Regions from separate parts of the Crassaminicella indica genome, predicted to be linked through region 2. Evidence: riboswitches for the same ligand, from Rfam matches in the RefSeq annotation. Region 2 holds a riboswitch; each other region holds the start of a gene.
The links. Region 2 has a riboswitch for cobalamin ahead of KVH43_RS09720 (cobyrinic acid a,c-diamide synthase CobB). Riboswitches for the same ligand answer to the same signal wherever they lie in the genome.

Region 1 (5,453 bases), 1.3 Mb from region 2:
GTTGAAAAGCATGGTATTGGTATGAAGGCAAAAATGGCTGAGTTAGCTATTCCGAGATGCAATATTGTTTTTCAGGATGCACAAAAATCGCAAAAAACAGTAGAGGGATATTTGAAGGTGCTTTATGATTTTTCACCAAAAGCTGTGGGAGGAAAGCTTCCAGATGAGAATTTTTACTATAAAAAATAAGCTTCCTACAATATTATCTATATTGCTTTTACTATTTATTTGGAGAATGAGCTCGGAAATAATTGCTTCGAAGATCATTCTCCCTTCTCCTGAAGCTACATGTAAAAGTTTATTGATTTTGATGAAATCAGAGAATTTTTTTAAAATAGTGCTAATGACTATAAAAAGAGGATGCATCGGATTTTTTTTATCTTGTTCTTTAGGACTTTTGATAGGCTTATTAACAGGAAGTCATCTGTTTTTAGAAAGGCTTATAGAGCCTATTTTAGTGGTTATTAAATCTACCCCTATTATGTCTATTATTATCTTAGCATTAATTTGGTTTAAGACAGAGTATGTACCAATTTTTGTTAGTTTCTTAGTGGCTTTTCCTATTATATGTGTAAATGTTTCTGAAGGAATAAAAAGTGTAGATGTGAAGCTTTTAGAGATGGCTAAAATATACCATGTGAGAAAATATAGAATTATCTTAGAAATATATCTTCCAGCGATCTCACGTTATTTTTTAGCAGGCGTTTCTACTGCTATGGGAATAGGCTGGAAGGCTGTTATTGCAGCAGAAGTTCTAAGTCAGCCAAATTTTGCGATAGGTACAAGCCTTTACAATGCAAAGGTTTATATTGAAACAGAAAATGTCTTTGCATGGACAGTGATAGCTGTGTTATTAAGCTTTATATTTGAAAGAGCTATAAGAATATTAGAAAAAAAGATTATGCGATGGAGAGGTTAATATGACCCTAAAGATTCAACAGTTATATAAAAGCTATCAAAGGCTTGTAGTATTTGAAAACTTTAATATAAATATTCCACAAGAACATATTACTTGTATTTTGGGTCCATCAGGATGTGGAAAAACTACTTTGTTAAATACGATTAGTGGAATTGTTAAAGCTGAAGCAGGAGAATTTTTAGGATTTGGTGATAAAGTTATTGGGTATCTTTTTCAGGAACCACGGCTTCTACCGTGGAAGAGTGTATGGGGGAATATTGAATTTGTATTAAAGGATGTTTATTCAAAGGAAGAAAGGGAAAAAATCATATCCCAATATATAAAAATGGTGAATTTAGAAGGCTTTGAAGATTATTATCCAAAGGATATTAGTGGTGGAATGCTGCAAAGAGTTGCTATTGCTAGGGCTTTTGCATATCCTTCTGATATTCTACTTATGGATGAACCTTTTAAGGGATTGGATTTAAAGATAAAAAGAGAGCTTATTGATGCTTTTATTAAGCTATGGATGAAAGATCTGAGAACAGTGATTTTTGTAACACATGACATAGAAGAAGCCATAAGCTTAGGGGATAGGATTTATATTTTTAGTAAGGCACCTGTCAAAATAAAAAAGAGCTTTGAGATTGCTACTGCGAAAGAGAAAAGAAGCTTAGAGGATGAAAGCTTAATAAAGATAAAAAAAGAGATTCATGATATTTTATTTATTGACGATTTGGATACTTAATGGTATAATGAGATGAAATTAAATATGGTGATTGCATTAGGTACCTTTTTTAAGGTTTAATAGGGAAGTTCGGTGAAAATCCGGCGCAGCCCCCGCTACTGTAAATGATGACGAAACCTCAAGCAACCCACTGTGAAAACGGGAAGGGGAGAGGGAGTAGGAAGATTCATGAGTCAGGAGACCTGCCTATTGTGTATGTTACTACCTTCGGTGGGAAGGCCAGGAAACAAAGTAAAAGCTTACATATTATTTTATATGGAGTATGTTTTGTCCTGTCTTCTGACAGGACTTTATTGTTTTAGGAAAGGAGGCTGATAGGAATGAATGATTTAGTATATGGATTAAGCACATTAATCCCTTTCCCACTAGATACCATATTTTCAGACAATTATATTAAACTACTAAAATTTGTTTCTTATGGCCACTTTCCAGAACCACCTAATCAAGTTCAAGTCTTATAAAGATGGTATATTGATTTGAATTTGAAAGGAGAGCTTAATATGGTGGTTAGTATGTCTATGTATAAAAAATTAAAAAGCAACAGTAGAATGATAACAGGAAATATGAAAGCAGATAAAGTGTATGAAAACTTATTCCTTCGAAAGTCTGTAAAAAATAAAAGAGAACTAAAGGAAGTTTTTTGGAAGGAATTAAAGCAATCTTTTATTCATAATGAAAGGCCCATTAAAAATCTTATATATAGATAAAAAAAGAGCCTTGCTAGTGAAGGCTCTTTTTTATTGAATTTTTAGCCGCTGCATAAGATTTTTTACGGTTTTTTCAAAAGCAATTAAATAATATTTGTTTCCTAATTCTTTTTCGCATTGCTGAATTTTTTTTAGTTCTTCATCAGTGAGCTTAGCAAAGGGTGGGATTTTATTTAATTGTTGATATTGCTGATAAGTGATATACTGTAATTGCCAAACACGATAAAGACATTTTTGATACTTTAAATATAGATCATAATTATATGGATAATAATTCATTTAGCTTGTACCTCCTTTTGTAATAATATATGAAAAAACATAAAGCTTGTTCCAAATAAAGCATTTGAATAGATAAATAAAAATTACACAAAATATAATAAATGCAAAATAGGATGGAGGTGTAGTTGTGCTTAAAAAGAATAGATGGATATCAATATTTATGATCATCATTTCTATAATATTGTTTTGTTCTTGTGCTAAAACAAATGAAAAAGTAGAAGAACAAAAAGAAGCTGAAAAAAAGGGTCAGTATCCACTTACAATTGTTGATTCTTACAATCGGGAGGTTATAATTGAAAGTGAGCCTAAGAGAGTTGTATCTATTGCTCCAAATATAACAGAAACTATATTTGCTTTAGGGGCAGGTGAAAAATTAGTAGGAAGAACAGATTACTGTGATTATCCAGAAAAAGTAAAATCGATAGCGAGTATAGGAAGTCTTATGGAACCAAATATTGAAAAAATTGTAGCTTTAAAGCCTGATTTAGTAGTTGCATCTACTCATTTTAAGGAAGATGTACTAAACAAATTGGAGGAATTGAATGTAAAGGTTATTGTTCTTTATGGAGAGGAAAGCTTTGAAGGAGCTTATGCAATAATCGGTAAATTAGGGAAGGTGCTTAATGCACAAGAAGCATCAGAAAAAATCATATCTAGTATGAAGGATCAAGTTAAAAATGTTATAGATAAAGTAAAAAATGCAGAAAGACCAGAAGTTTATTATGTGGTAAGCTATGGAGCAGGTGGAGATTATACTGCAGGAGAGGGAACATTTATTGATAAAATGATAAACTTGGCAGGAGGGAAAAATGCTGCTAGAGATACAACTGGATGGAAGTATAGCTTAGAAAAATTAATAGAGAAGGACCCAGATATATTAATATGCTCAAAGTATTATGATGCAAAGAAGGGAATTATGAATACAAATGGATACAAGGATTTGACAGCAGTGAAAGAAGGAAGATTGTTTGAGATAGATAATAATCTTCTCGATAGGCAGGGACCAAGACTTGCAGATGGTCTTTATGAATTAGCAAAAATAATACATCCAGAATTATTTAAATAGCAGATTATGATAATAAAGCTTGTTATGCTTTAAAGTGAGGAAAGTATATGACCTACATACAGAAAAGGAAAGGCTATAAAATTTTATTTATTTTTCTATTATTTTTATTGTGCGTATTAATTTTATTTGTAAGTACTCTTGGTGTTTCTGATATATCTTTTGTGGAAGCAGTTAAAATCTTATGTAGCAATATTCCATTTATAGGGAAATATGTTGTAGCAGATGCTATTAATGAGTCAAAAAAATTAATTGTTTTAGGGATCAGATTACCAAGAATTATATTGTCATCATTGATTGGTATGGCTTTAGCAGGATCGGGAGTAATATTTCAAGGTATTTTTAAAAATCCTATGGCAGATCCTTATGTGTTGGGGGTATCATCAGGAGCTGCTTTTGGTGCAACTATTGCAATTGTATTTGGCTTAGAAGCAACCTTCATAGGTTTTTGGGCAATAGCTATTATGGCTTTTATTGGTGCTATTACAGCGACATTAAGTGTTTATTATATAGCTAAGATTGGAAATAAGACCCCTATAATAACACTTTTACTTGCAGGAATAGCTTTAAGCTTTTTATTGTCTTCACTAATATCATTAATAATGACATTTCACAAAGAACAAATTGAAAAGATTGTTTTTTGGACGATGGGAAGTGTTTCTTCTGCAAGTTGGAAGCATGTGATATTTTGTGCTCCTGTTGTATTAATAGGGTGTATATTTTTTACTATGTTTGCTAGGGATTTGAATTTGATGCTGATGGGAGAAGAAACAGCAAAAAGTTTAGGAGTAGAAGTAGAAAAAATAAAAAAGCTCCTTCTTATTTTAGCTTCTATAGTGGCAGCATCAGCAGTTTCAGTAAGTGGAATTATTGGATTTGTAGGGCTGATCATTCCACACATTGTAAGGATAATAATAGGTCCAGATCATAGAGTGCTAATTGCTTTTACATTGGTTATGGGGGCAATATTTATGGTTATAGCAGATACCCTAGCAAGAACCTTAATGCCTCCAACAGAAATTCCAGTAGGAGTTATTACATCATTGTTTGGTACACCTTTTTTTATTTATATCCTTTATAAAAGTAAAAAACAAAATGCTATGAGGTGAAAAAGTTGACCTATCCAATAGAAATAGATCATCTGAACTGGAGCTTTGGAGAAAATAACATATTAAAAAATATTAGTGTGAAAATAGCAGAAAAAAAGTTTACCTGTATTATAGGACCAAATGGTTCTGGCAAGTCAACACTTTTAAAAAATATATTAAAGCTTCTATCGCCTCATAAAAAGTCTATTTATATTTATAGTGAAGATGTGGTGAATTTAAAATATAAAGATTTAGCGAGGAAAATTGCAGCTGTTCCTCAAAATACGATGGTAGATTTTGATTTTACAGTTATGGATATTGTTTTAATGGGTAGAAGTCCTCATTTGAAAAGATTTGAAGTAGAAAGTGAAGAGGATTTTCAAATCGTAAAAAAAGCAATGCAACTAACAAATACGTGGCATTTAAAGGATAGAGGAATCCATAAAATCAGTGGAGGAGAAAGGCAGAGAGTTATTATTGCTAGAGCTTTAGCACAGCAATCTCAAATTTTGATTTTAGATGAACCGATTTCAAATCTTGATATTCATCATCAAATTGAGGTTTTAAATATTGCGAAAGAATTGTGTACAAATAAGAATATTACAGTACTTGCAGTTTTGCATGACTTGAATTTTGCGATACAATATAGCGATTATTTAATTCTTTTAAA
Region 2 (5,453 bases):
TTAGAGCAATATGATGAGGCAATTGACTGGTTTAATAAGGCAGTAAGCAATAGGGAAATTAAAAGAAAAAGAAAGTTAGACATGTTAGCTAGAGAACAATGGCTTTTAGCAAAGGAAGAATATAAAAGGCAGAAGGGTCAAAGCCAATCTGCATAAAAGGATACATAGGTGATTTAAGCTTGTATAGGAGTATAAATTGCGTGTATATACAAAATTTGATATAGTTATCTTTAGTTAACAGTCCCTTTAAAAGGGACATATTTTTTTGAAATATATAGTGTGAAAGATTAGAAAGAGGTGATTGTATGGGAGGAAGGATTACACTGGTTACAGGTGGTGCAAGAAGTGGAAAAAGTAATTATGCAGAAAGCTTAGCAAAAGCTGAAAAGAAAAATGTTGCATATTTGGCTACGGCTATTCCTTTTGATGAGGGCATGAAGGATAGAATAAAAAAACATAAGGAGTCTAGACCAAAGATATGGACAACTTATGAAGGCTATAATGATTTATATAAAATGATCCCTAAAATAAAGCGTGAGCATGAGGTAATACTGTTAGATTGTATTACTATTATGGTAACAAACTTAATGTTTGAAGAAGATGTAAATTGGGACAAAATCAGTCATGAAGTTATAGACAATATTGAAGAAAAGATAAAAGACCAGATTATTAAGCTTATAAAAGCCATTCGAGAAGAAGACATTTGGTGTATTATGGTTACTAATGAATTAGGAATGGGAATTGTGCCTGAAAATAGAATATCTCGCATATTTAGAGATATTGCAGGAAGAATAAATCAACTTATTGCAAGAGAAGCGGATGAAGTGTATTTTACTGTTTCAGGAATTCCTATGAGGTTGAAATAGGAGGAAATGCTATGAAAAAATTTATTGTAATGCTTCAGTTTTTAACTCGTATTCCTATTAATTTGTATTTAAAAGTAGATGAAAAAGATTTTTCAGATGGGATTATATATTTTCCATTGGTAGGGCTTGTCATCGGCATGTTTATGGTATCCTTTCATTATATAGGATATAAGCTAGGAGGTGCTTTTTTGGCTGCTACTATATCAGTTGTTTCTGAGGTTTTTATTACTGGAGGACTGCATTTAGATGGATTGGGAGATACCTTCGATGGGATTTATAGTAATAGACCAAAGGAAATTATATTAGAGATTATGAAAGATAGTAGATTAGGAACAAATGCAGCATTGGCTATATTTTGTACTATTCTTTTAAAAATTGCATTCATTTATAGCTTTTCATTACCAGATGTTTATGGAGTATTACTACTTATGCCTGTTTTTTCAAGGTTGTCTATTGTTTATGCTGCAAGATTTTCTGTATATGCAAGAAGTAGCGGAATGGGAAATCTGTTTATAGGAAAGACCAACAACAAGCATTTAGCAATAGCAGTAATGATTGCAATTTGTATATCCTTTATAAATATTCGAGCAATTCCTTTTACTCTAATATGTTTTTTGTTTAGTATTTGGTATATAAAACACATTAGCAGTAAAATAGGAGGAATGACAGGAGATACATTAGGAGCATTATGTGAGCTTTCAGAATTAGTATATTTACTTTATTTTTCCAGCATATAAGAGAAGGTGGGGAGCTATTTGAAGTTGATATTTGTAAGACATGGAGAAACAGAAGATAATAATAAGGGATTATATTGTGGATGGAATGATGTGGAGCTTACTGAAAAAGGAATGATGCAAGCAAAGAAGGTTTGTGAAAAATTAAAAGAAAGAAAGATAGATTATATTATTACAAGTGATTTGAATAGAACCATGAAAACGGCAGAAATGATTAATAAGTATCATCATAAAAAAATTATTTTAGAAAAAAAGTTAAGAGAAATGAATTTTGGTCTATGGGAGGGATTAAGCTATAAAGAAATAAAGAAAAAATATGCAAAAGAATTAAGTGGATGGGAAGCGGATTGGATTGATTATGCACCTCCTTTTGGAGAGAGTGTAAGGCATATGTATAAAAGGGTTACATCGTCTATAGATAATATTATTGCTGAATATAAGGATAAAAATATTTTGATAGTATCTCATGCAGGATGTATTCGAGCTATTTTAGCTTATTTGATTGGGAATGGGATAGAAGATTATTGGAAGTATAAAATAGAAAACTGTGGTATTACTACAATTGAAATGGTTGATAAATTGCCTGTTCTGATTGGACTAAATCAATGATATGTATTTATATAAAATAAAAGCTGTTGAAATAAATGTCGTATTTTGATAGGATTGAATAAAGTGAATAATGAAAATGGGTGTCGTAAGACTTAAAAAGGAAGTTCGGTGAAAATCCGACACAGCCCCCGCTACTGTGAGTGAGGATGAAATCGGTAAAATACCACCTAGCATATAGGGAAGGTATCGAGAGTAAAGTGATTCACGAGTCAGGAGACTTGCCTATTTGATTCATTTGAAGTACCTTCGGCGGGAAGGGAAGAGAAAGTTTTAATGCTCATGCCCTGGCTAGTGATGGTCGGGGCATTTTTTGTGAAGGGATGATTACTATGAGATTGCCTAGATTTGTGATAGCAGGCACGCAAAGCGGAGTAGGAAAAACTACTATTTCTACTGGAATTATGGCTGCTCTTAAAAAGAGGGGAATAAAGGTTCAACCCTTTAAGGTAGGACCAGATTATATCGATCCTGCTTTTCATACTTTTGTAACAGCCAATAAATCTAGAAACTTAGACAGCTGGATGCTAGATAAAAATAGTATTATAAAACTATTTGCTAAAAATGCGATGAATAAGGATATATCTGTTATTGAAGGTGTTATGGGCTTATATGATGGATATGGAGTAAAAAAAGATGAAGGAAGTACAGCGCATGTTTCGAAAATTCTAAATGCACCTGTCATTTTAATTATTAATGGAAAGGGAATGTCTTCAAGTGCAGCTGCTCAAGTATTAGGATATAAGTTGTATGATGAAGGTGTAAATATAAAGGGCGTTATTATTAATAACATTTCAGGAGAAGTTCATTATGATTTATTAAAAGAAAGCATTGAAAGAGATACAAAAATAAAATGTATTGGTTTTTTAAAGCCTAATAAAAATATTGAGTTGAAAAGTAGACATTTAGGATTAGTACCTAGTGTAGAGGTAGAGAACTTAAAAAGGAAAATAGATGAAATCGCTAAGATGGTAGAAGAAACTATTGATTTAGATGCACTATTGGCTATTGCAGGAACAGCCGAAGAAATTTCATACAAACCAGAAAAATATAAAAGGATTGTAGGAAATGTAAACATTGGAGTTCCTTTAGACAAAGCTTTTAATTTTTATTATGAAGATAATTTAGATTTATTAAAGGCTTTAGGAGCAAACATAGTATATTTTAGTCCTTTAAAAGATGAGGAATTACCTAAAAATCTCCACGGGTTATATATAGGGGGAGGATTTCCAGAGATATTTGCAAAGGATTTAGAAGAAAATATTTCTATGAGAAATAGTATTAAAAAAGCTATTGAGAAAGGTTTGCCGACCTATGCTGAATGTGGAGGGCTTATGTATCTGTCAAAAGGGATTACCACATTAGAGAATCGAGAGTATGAAATGGTAGGTATATTTAATACAAAAGCCAGTATGACAAAAAGGCTTCAAAGATTTGGATATGTTTATGTAAATATCGACAAATCTTGTGCAATTGCAGAAAAAAAATATTCTGTAAAAGCCCATGAATTTCATCGTTCAACAGTAGATGATATTAAAGAAGATGAATATGTATACACTGTGAATAAAATAAGAAATGGAGAAATCGTTAAGACGTGGAAATGTGGATTTAAAAAGTATAATGCTTTAGGGGCGTATGCACATATTCATTTTTATAGTAATATGAGCATTGCAAATGACTTTATAAAAAATTGTATATCTTTTAAGAATAGGAGTTGTGAAGAATATGAAAAGTAAAAGTTTAATGTTTCAGGGAACAGCTTCTTCTGTAGGAAAGAGTTTGCTTACAGCAGCATTCTGCAGGATATTTTATCAAGATGGTTACAAAGTAGCTCCTTTTAAATCACAGAATATGGCACTAAATTCATATATTACAAAAAAGGGAATGGAAATGGGAAGAGCTCAGGTGGTGCAGGCTGAGGCTGCTAAAGTAGAACCTAGTGTACTCATGAATCCTATTCTTTTAAAGCCAACAACAGATAAAAAATGTCAGGTGATTTTAAATGGTAAAGTATATCGGAATATGTCAGCAGTAGAATATCATGAGTTTAAACCAACCTTAGCAAAAATGGTAAAAGATTCATTTGATGAATTAGCAAAGCATTATGACATTGTAGTATTAGAAGGAGCAGGAAGTCCTGCGGAAATTAATTTAAGAGATAAGGATATTGTAAACATGGGGATGGCAGAAATGGCAGATGCAGATGTAATCCTTATTGGGGATATAGACCGTGGAGGGGTTTTTGCTTCTATCTATGGAACGATTATGCTCCTTACAGAAGAAGAAAGAAAGAGAGTAAAAGGAATTATAATCAATAAATTTAGAGGAGATGTAGAGATATTAAAACCTGGAATCAAAATGTTAGAAGAATTAACGGGTATTCCTGTTTTAGGAGTAGTTCCATATTATAATGTACAAATAGAAGATGAGGATAGTTTGGCTGAAAGATTTAGGACTGAAAGAAATAATAAAGGACAAATAGAGGTTGCTGTTCTTTATTTACCCCATGTATCTAATTTTACAGATTTTAATGTATTTGAAACGCAAGAAGATGTAAATTTAAGATATGTCATGAGAGGACAATCGATTGGAAATCCAGATATGTTGATTATACCTGGTTCTAAGAATACACTTGAAGATTTGATTTATTTAAAGGAAACAGGTTTAGCTAAAGAAATTTTCAGATTAAATAAAGAAGGAAAATTAATTATAGGAATTTGTGGGGGATATCAGATGTTGGGTAAAAGACTTTGTGACCCTTACGGAACAGAAAGTGATATAAAGGAAATTAATGGACTAGGGCTACTAGATATAGAAACTGTTTTTGAACTAGAAAAGACGACAACACAAGTAGAGGCAGAAATTGTAGCAAAAGTTCAAAATAATTTTGAAGGAATCAAGGGGATGAAGATAAAGGGATATGAAATCCATATGGGTCAAACCCAATTAGGAAAAGAAAGCTTTGTGTTAAATCATATCAAGAAAAGATTAGATGATGAGGTTTGTATTGAGGATGGAGCTGTGAGTATGTCAGGAAATGTAATGGGTACTTATATTCATGGTATATTTGATAATATTGGCTTTACAAGAAAGTTGTTAAATAATATAAGAAAAGCTAAGGGATTAGATGAAAAAGAAAGCAATGTAGAAAGCTTCGAATTATTTAAGGAAAAGGAATATGATAAGCTTGCAAAAATTGTTCGTGAACATGTAGATTTAGAAAAAATATACAATATTATTCAGGGTG
Region 3 (5,453 bases), 1.3 Mb from region 2:
AGCAAATAATTATTATATGAACATAATTATAGATTTCTCACTAAAAAATTTAAGCTATTCTAGAAAAATCAAGTTGTTTTTTTTGAAAAAAAACTATCGGTTAATCAATTTAATGATTTACCGACAGCCTCTTTTTTGTTAATCAAATGAAATTATGCCCATAATTCCTCATCAGAAGGAACTACTCTATCTGCCATATAATGACCGATTCTTGAAATGTTAATCATATGCTTGTAAGTAAAGTTTTCAGAAATACTGTTATTTCCCCATGATCCACAACCTAATGTAGTTGTAGGTGCAAAGCCATTGAAGAAGCTTCCTCCTGCAGTAGTTGAAGATGGTTGGTTTACAACTAATCTACTTACTGTTAAATTCTCTCCTGCATAGTCGATATGTTCATTGTTATTTGAGTGAATTGCAGCACTATGTCCTTTTCCTTCAAGCTCTAGGTTTGTTTGTGCAATTTTTACTCCTTCTTCAAAGGTTTTATATCTAAACGTAGCCATTACTGGACACATCTTTTCCTTGCAAAGTACATCCTCTGCACCAATACCATCTGCTTCGATAAGGATTACCTTTGTATCTGCTGGAATTTCAACACCTGCTAACTCTGCAACCTTTTGTGGAGATTGTCCTACTACGTCTCTATTAATTGTACCATTTACAAAAATAGCTTTTCTGAATTTTTCTTTTGTTTCTGGATCATTTACATAGTATGCTCCATTGTTTTCAAAAGCTTTGATAACTTTATCATAATCATCTTCATGAGCAATAACAGTTTGCTCTCCAGAACAGATGATACCATTATCAAATGTTCTTCCTGCAATAATTTTTTTCGCAGCATCATCAAAATCTACATCTCTATCTACAATAACTTGTACATTTCCTGCACCAACACCATAAGCTGGCTTTCCACTGCTGTATGCAGCTTTTACCATTCCCATACCACCTGTAGCTACAACTACGTCAACAGCGTTCATTAGTAGATTTGTTTTTTCAATAGATGGTTCTTCAATGATTTGAATTAAATTTTCTGGAGCATTATGTTTTTTTAGTGCTTCGTTAATTCTTTTTACAGTTTCTGCACTACATTTTTTTGCTCTTGGATGAGGTGCTATAATAATAGAGTTTCTTCCCTTTAATGCAAACATTGCATTACACATTGGTGTTACGATTGGGTTTGTAGTAGGTGTAACAGCTCCAACAACTCCCATTGGTTTTGCAATTTCAACGATTCCTGTTTCTTCATCTCTATTTATAATGCCAACAGATTTTTTTCCTTTTAAGCTGTTCCAAATAGTTTTTGACTTTCCTTTATTTTTAAGTACTTTATGCTCATAAACACCCATGCCTGTTTCTTCAACAGCCATTTTTGCTAATTCTTCTGCGTTGTCATATACTACCTTACCAACTTCTTTTACAATTGCATCAACTTGTTCTTGTGTGAAATTCTCAAATTCCTTTTGAGCAATTCTTGATTTTTCAACTAAAGCATCAATATAAGCCTTTGCTTCCATACTCAATCCCTCCATTTATATTTATAATTTAAGTATCTTTTCTAGTATGAAAAGATTCTTTTAACAAATTTATACTGGTACTCGATACAGCAGTATAGTAAATAGAATCATCCCAAGAAGGGCAAATGGATAAGTAGCTCCATAACCTGCTGCAACACCATCACTTTTTGTAGCTTCTATGGCAGCACCTAGTCCTGGTGTACTAGTCATTCCACCGCAAAGTGCGCCAGAAAGCATAATCCAATTTATTTTAAAGACATACCTTCCGATGATAAAGCCTGCTAATAGAGCAGAGAATCCACATAGAAAGGATATGCATACTAAGTAAGCACCCGAGTGAGTTATTGAATGAATAGTTGTGTATCCATATTTTAAACCGACCATAGAAAGAAAGAATGCAAGAGCTAGTTCTTGTATTGTGCCTAAAATTTTAGGACTCATTCTAAAATGCATTGGCCCGAGCTTTCCTATATAACCTAATATAAGAGATGCTATAAGAATACCACCTGTTGAACCAAGACTAAAATATCCTATTATAGAACCTAAATAAATTTTCATTTTACCTAATAGCAACCCAATCAAACAGGCGAAGACAAATGCAATAAGGTCAAACTTTACTTCGAAATTCATGACAGGGTCTTCTGGGGAAGACATCTCTTGTTTAAATAATTCTTTTTCTGCTTCTAGATCTATTTTAAAAATCAATGGTAAAAATTGCATTAAGACAATGACGATAAGTACACCAGGAACGTATGCTACAGCATAGCCAAAGCCAACCATACTTTCTGCTTCGTTACCATATGAAGTAACAGCTTCTAATGCAGCTGCTAGTCCTGGGGAACTAGTTAAAGCACCTGTATAAACACCTGAAACAGCATATGGATTTTGCCCTTTACTGAGCATTGTCATGATGTAGCAAATTGCAGCTCCTGTAAAAGTAATAACAAAGCCTAACAACACAAATTTTAATCCATATTTTTTTAATACTTTGCCTAGATCTTTAGAGGCTAAAAGACCTACAGCAGCTACAAATAGTATAAGACTAAATAGGAAAAGTTCATTTGGAATGATGCCCTCAGTTAGTATTCTTTCTGCATATGAAGGTAGGTTTTCTGTATTTTTATAAGGAAGAGCATATTTCCCATAGATATACCAGCCGATAACAAGACCTGTAAATAAGCCTCCAGAAGTACCTAGCTTGATTTTTCCAAATTCAATTCTTCCGATGAATAATCCTGTTACAACAGAAAAGAAGATTAGTACAAAATAGTTGGTTATAAAGGTTGTAAAATTAAAATGCATCTTTATTCCTTCTTTCATTTTGTTATAGAACCTTTTAAATAAAAAGCACCTTTGTATAAAAAGGTGCTCGATCTTAACAATAAGTATATTGAAAAGCAATGAGACAGTAATGCTCTTTGCGAATCAATAACACCTCCTTATCCGCGTAAGTGATAACGGTATCATCAAGCATGGCAGGTCTCCTGACTTCGATTCATTACACAGCTATCACCTTCCCATTCCCATTAAATGAAAACAGTGGTATATATATAGCTGCATTCCTCGTTACAGTGGCGGGACCGTGTCGGATTTTCACCGAGCTTCCCTTTTAAGCTGTTAATCTATTGTTAACAACACCATGTTGAAGTGATTAACTTTTCAAACACATTGTATTAAACTGCTGAAACAATGTCAATGAATATACAAAATGTTGTAATAGTTTTTATTTTGAAAGAATATTTAGAAAATGCTGCAAAAGTATTTATGTTTTCAAAAAGCGCAAAAAATGGTATACTATGGACAAAAAGTATTATATGGAGGCAATTATGAAAAAAATATTATGGATGACAATTTTATTTATATTTTTATGTTCTTTTAGTGTTTATGGAGAACAAGAAGATCCGTTAAATGTATATGAAGATTATACGAGTTATACAGAAACAGGAGTGGTTTTAGAAGCAAGTAAGGCAAAAATTGTTCAAGAATACGGGGACTTTAAAGAAAAAGAGCAGCATGTAAAATTGAAAATTACTAGTGGAAAATATAAAGGAAAGGTTTTAGAAATAGAGAATAATATACCATGTAATTCTGCGTTTGCTATTGAAGTAAAGAAAGATGATAAAATTGTAATCAATATTGATGAATATACTGATGGAAGATTAGATGTAGCTATAACAGATTACATGCGACAGCATTATATAATATATTTATATATATTGTTTATTGTATTGATTATAATTATTGGAAAGATGAAAGGTATAAAGGCTGTTGTAACTCTTTCTCTTACTTTGTTTGCAATTCTAAAAATACTTTTACCAGCTATTTTAAAGGGAATGAATCCTATTCCTATTACTATAGCGATTTCTGTAGCTATTACAATAATGACTATGCTTGTTATTGGAGGTATTAATAGTAAAAGTATTGCAGGTATTATTGGAACCACTGGTGGTGTAATTATTGCAGGGGTCATTGCTTATTATATTGGAAGTATGGTCAAATTAACAGGACTTAGTAGCGAAGAAGCGGTTATGCTTATGAATATTCCTCAAAAAGTTTCCTTTGACTTTAAAAGTCTTCTATTCTCTGGAATTATAATGGGGGCATTAGGAGCAGTTATGGATATAGGAATGTCTATTTCTTCTGCTATAGAAGAAATAAATAATGCTAATCCATCACTTACAAGAAAAGAGTTGTTTTCTGCAGGAATGAATGTAGGAAAGGATGTTATGGGAACAATGACAAATACCCTGATCCTTGCTTATACAGGAAGCTCTATTCCATTGCTTTTATTGTTTATGGCTCATGAAACCTCCATTATTAAAATATTAAATCTAGATATTATTGCTACGGAGGTTATTCGATCATTAGCAGGAAGTATTGGATTAGTATTGACAATTCCATTAACAGCTTTTGTAGCAAGTATGCTAATGAAAAAGAATAAAAATAGGGATGCAGAATAAGCATCTCTATTTTTATGTATTTTTTTACAAAAGTTATCAAAGTCATTCACTCATATTTACATATTACAAAAATTTAAAACATTTATCAACGAAAATATGTTATCATGAATGATGCGTATAGACATATGATAACATTTTCCTAATATGACAAATTATATTTATGCAATTATAAAAAATAATCATGAATTGTATCTATACGCAGAATTGTCAGAATTATAAAACTAAAAGAACTATTTAAAAAGGAGGAATAATATGGCAAGCGTTTCAAAATCTTCTCAACCGTCAAAAAAAGGATTGTTTAACAAATTTCTTAATGTCATTGAAACAGTAGGGAATAAACTACCGCATCCAGTTACGATATTTTTACTGTTAGCAGTTGCTGTAATTGTTATTTCAGAAATTGCATCTCGTGCAGGATTAGCAGTTAATTTTTATGATGCTAAGTATAAAACGGAAAAAACTGTTGAAGCAATTTCTCTATTAAATGCTGAAGGATTAAGGTATATGATTAATACAGCAACAAAAAACTTTACTGGATTCCATCCATTAGGGACTGTTTTAGTTGCTATGCTTGGAGTAGGTATTGCTGAAGGAACAGGACTAATCAATTCAGCACTTAAGAAATTGGTACTTAGTACACCTAAAAGATTAATTACTGCTGTAGTTGTATTTGCTGGAGTTATGTCAAACATAGCATCAGATGCAGGGTATGTAGTATTAGTTCCATTAGGCGCTATTGTTTTTTTAAGCTTTAAACGTCATCCACTTGCTGGTATGGCAGCTGCTTTTGCAGGTGTATCAGGTGGATTTTCAGCGAACCTTTTATTAGGAACATTAGACCCACTACTAGCAGGTATTACAAATGAGGCTTTGACTGCTGGTGGAATTGAGTTAAGTATATTGCCAACAGCTAATATGTATTTCATGATGGCATCTACATTTTTAATTACTTTTATAGGAACATATGTAACTGAAA

Region 1: another riboswitch for cobalamin. It lies ahead of KVH43_RS03790 (hypothetical protein); the one in region 2 lies ahead of KVH43_RS09720 (cobyrinic acid a,c-diamide synthase CobB).
Region 3: another riboswitch for cobalamin. It lies ahead of KVH43_RS03675 (aspartate-alanine antiporter-like transporter); the one in region 2 lies ahead of KVH43_RS09720 (cobyrinic acid a,c-diamide synthase CobB).

Annotation. Positions count from the first base shown of each region.
Region 1 covers NZ_CP078093.1:794,866-800,318, reverse strand. Annotated here, with positions in the region: gene KVH43_RS03805 (ABC transporter substrate-binding protein) at 1-189, shown strand, start outside; gene KVH43_RS03800 (ABC transporter permease) at 164-919, shown strand; gene KVH43_RS03795 (ABC transporter ATP-binding protein) at 921-1,646, shown strand; cobalamin riboswitch at 1,668-1,850, shown strand; gene KVH43_RS03790 (hypothetical protein) at 2,147-2,353, shown strand; gene KVH43_RS03785 (hypothetical protein) at 2,384-2,632, opposite strand; gene KVH43_RS03780 (ABC transporter substrate-binding protein) at 2,760-3,698, shown strand; gene KVH43_RS03775 (FecCD family ABC transporter permease) at 3,746-4,804, shown strand; gene KVH43_RS03770 (heme ABC transporter ATP-binding protein) at 4,801-5,453, shown strand, end outside.
Region 2 covers NZ_CP078093.1:2,063,660-2,069,112, forward strand. Annotated here, with positions in the region: gene KVH43_RS09700 (DUF2225 domain-containing protein) at 1-156, shown strand, start outside; gene cobU (bifunctional adenosylcobinamide kinase/adenosylcobinamide-phosphate guanylyltransferase) at 306-866, shown strand; gene cobS (adenosylcobinamide-GDP ribazoletransferase) at 878-1,603, shown strand; gene cobC (alpha-ribazole phosphatase) at 1,622-2,209, shown strand; cobalamin riboswitch at 2,271-2,449, shown strand; gene KVH43_RS09720 (cobyrinic acid a,c-diamide synthase CobB) at 2,539-3,942, shown strand; gene KVH43_RS09725 (cobyric acid synthase) at 3,932-5,453, shown strand, end outside.
Region 3 covers NZ_CP078093.1:775,797-781,249, reverse strand. Annotated here, with positions in the region: gene KVH43_RS03685 (hypothetical protein) at 1-9, shown strand, start outside; gene KVH43_RS03680 (aldehyde dehydrogenase family protein) at 153-1,517, opposite strand; gene KVH43_RS03675 (aspartate-alanine antiporter-like transporter) at 1,587-2,819, opposite strand; cobalamin riboswitch at 2,975-3,174, opposite strand; gene KVH43_RS03670 (YibE/F family protein) at 3,344-4,477, shown strand; gene KVH43_RS03665 (AbgT family transporter) at 4,730-5,453, shown strand, end outside.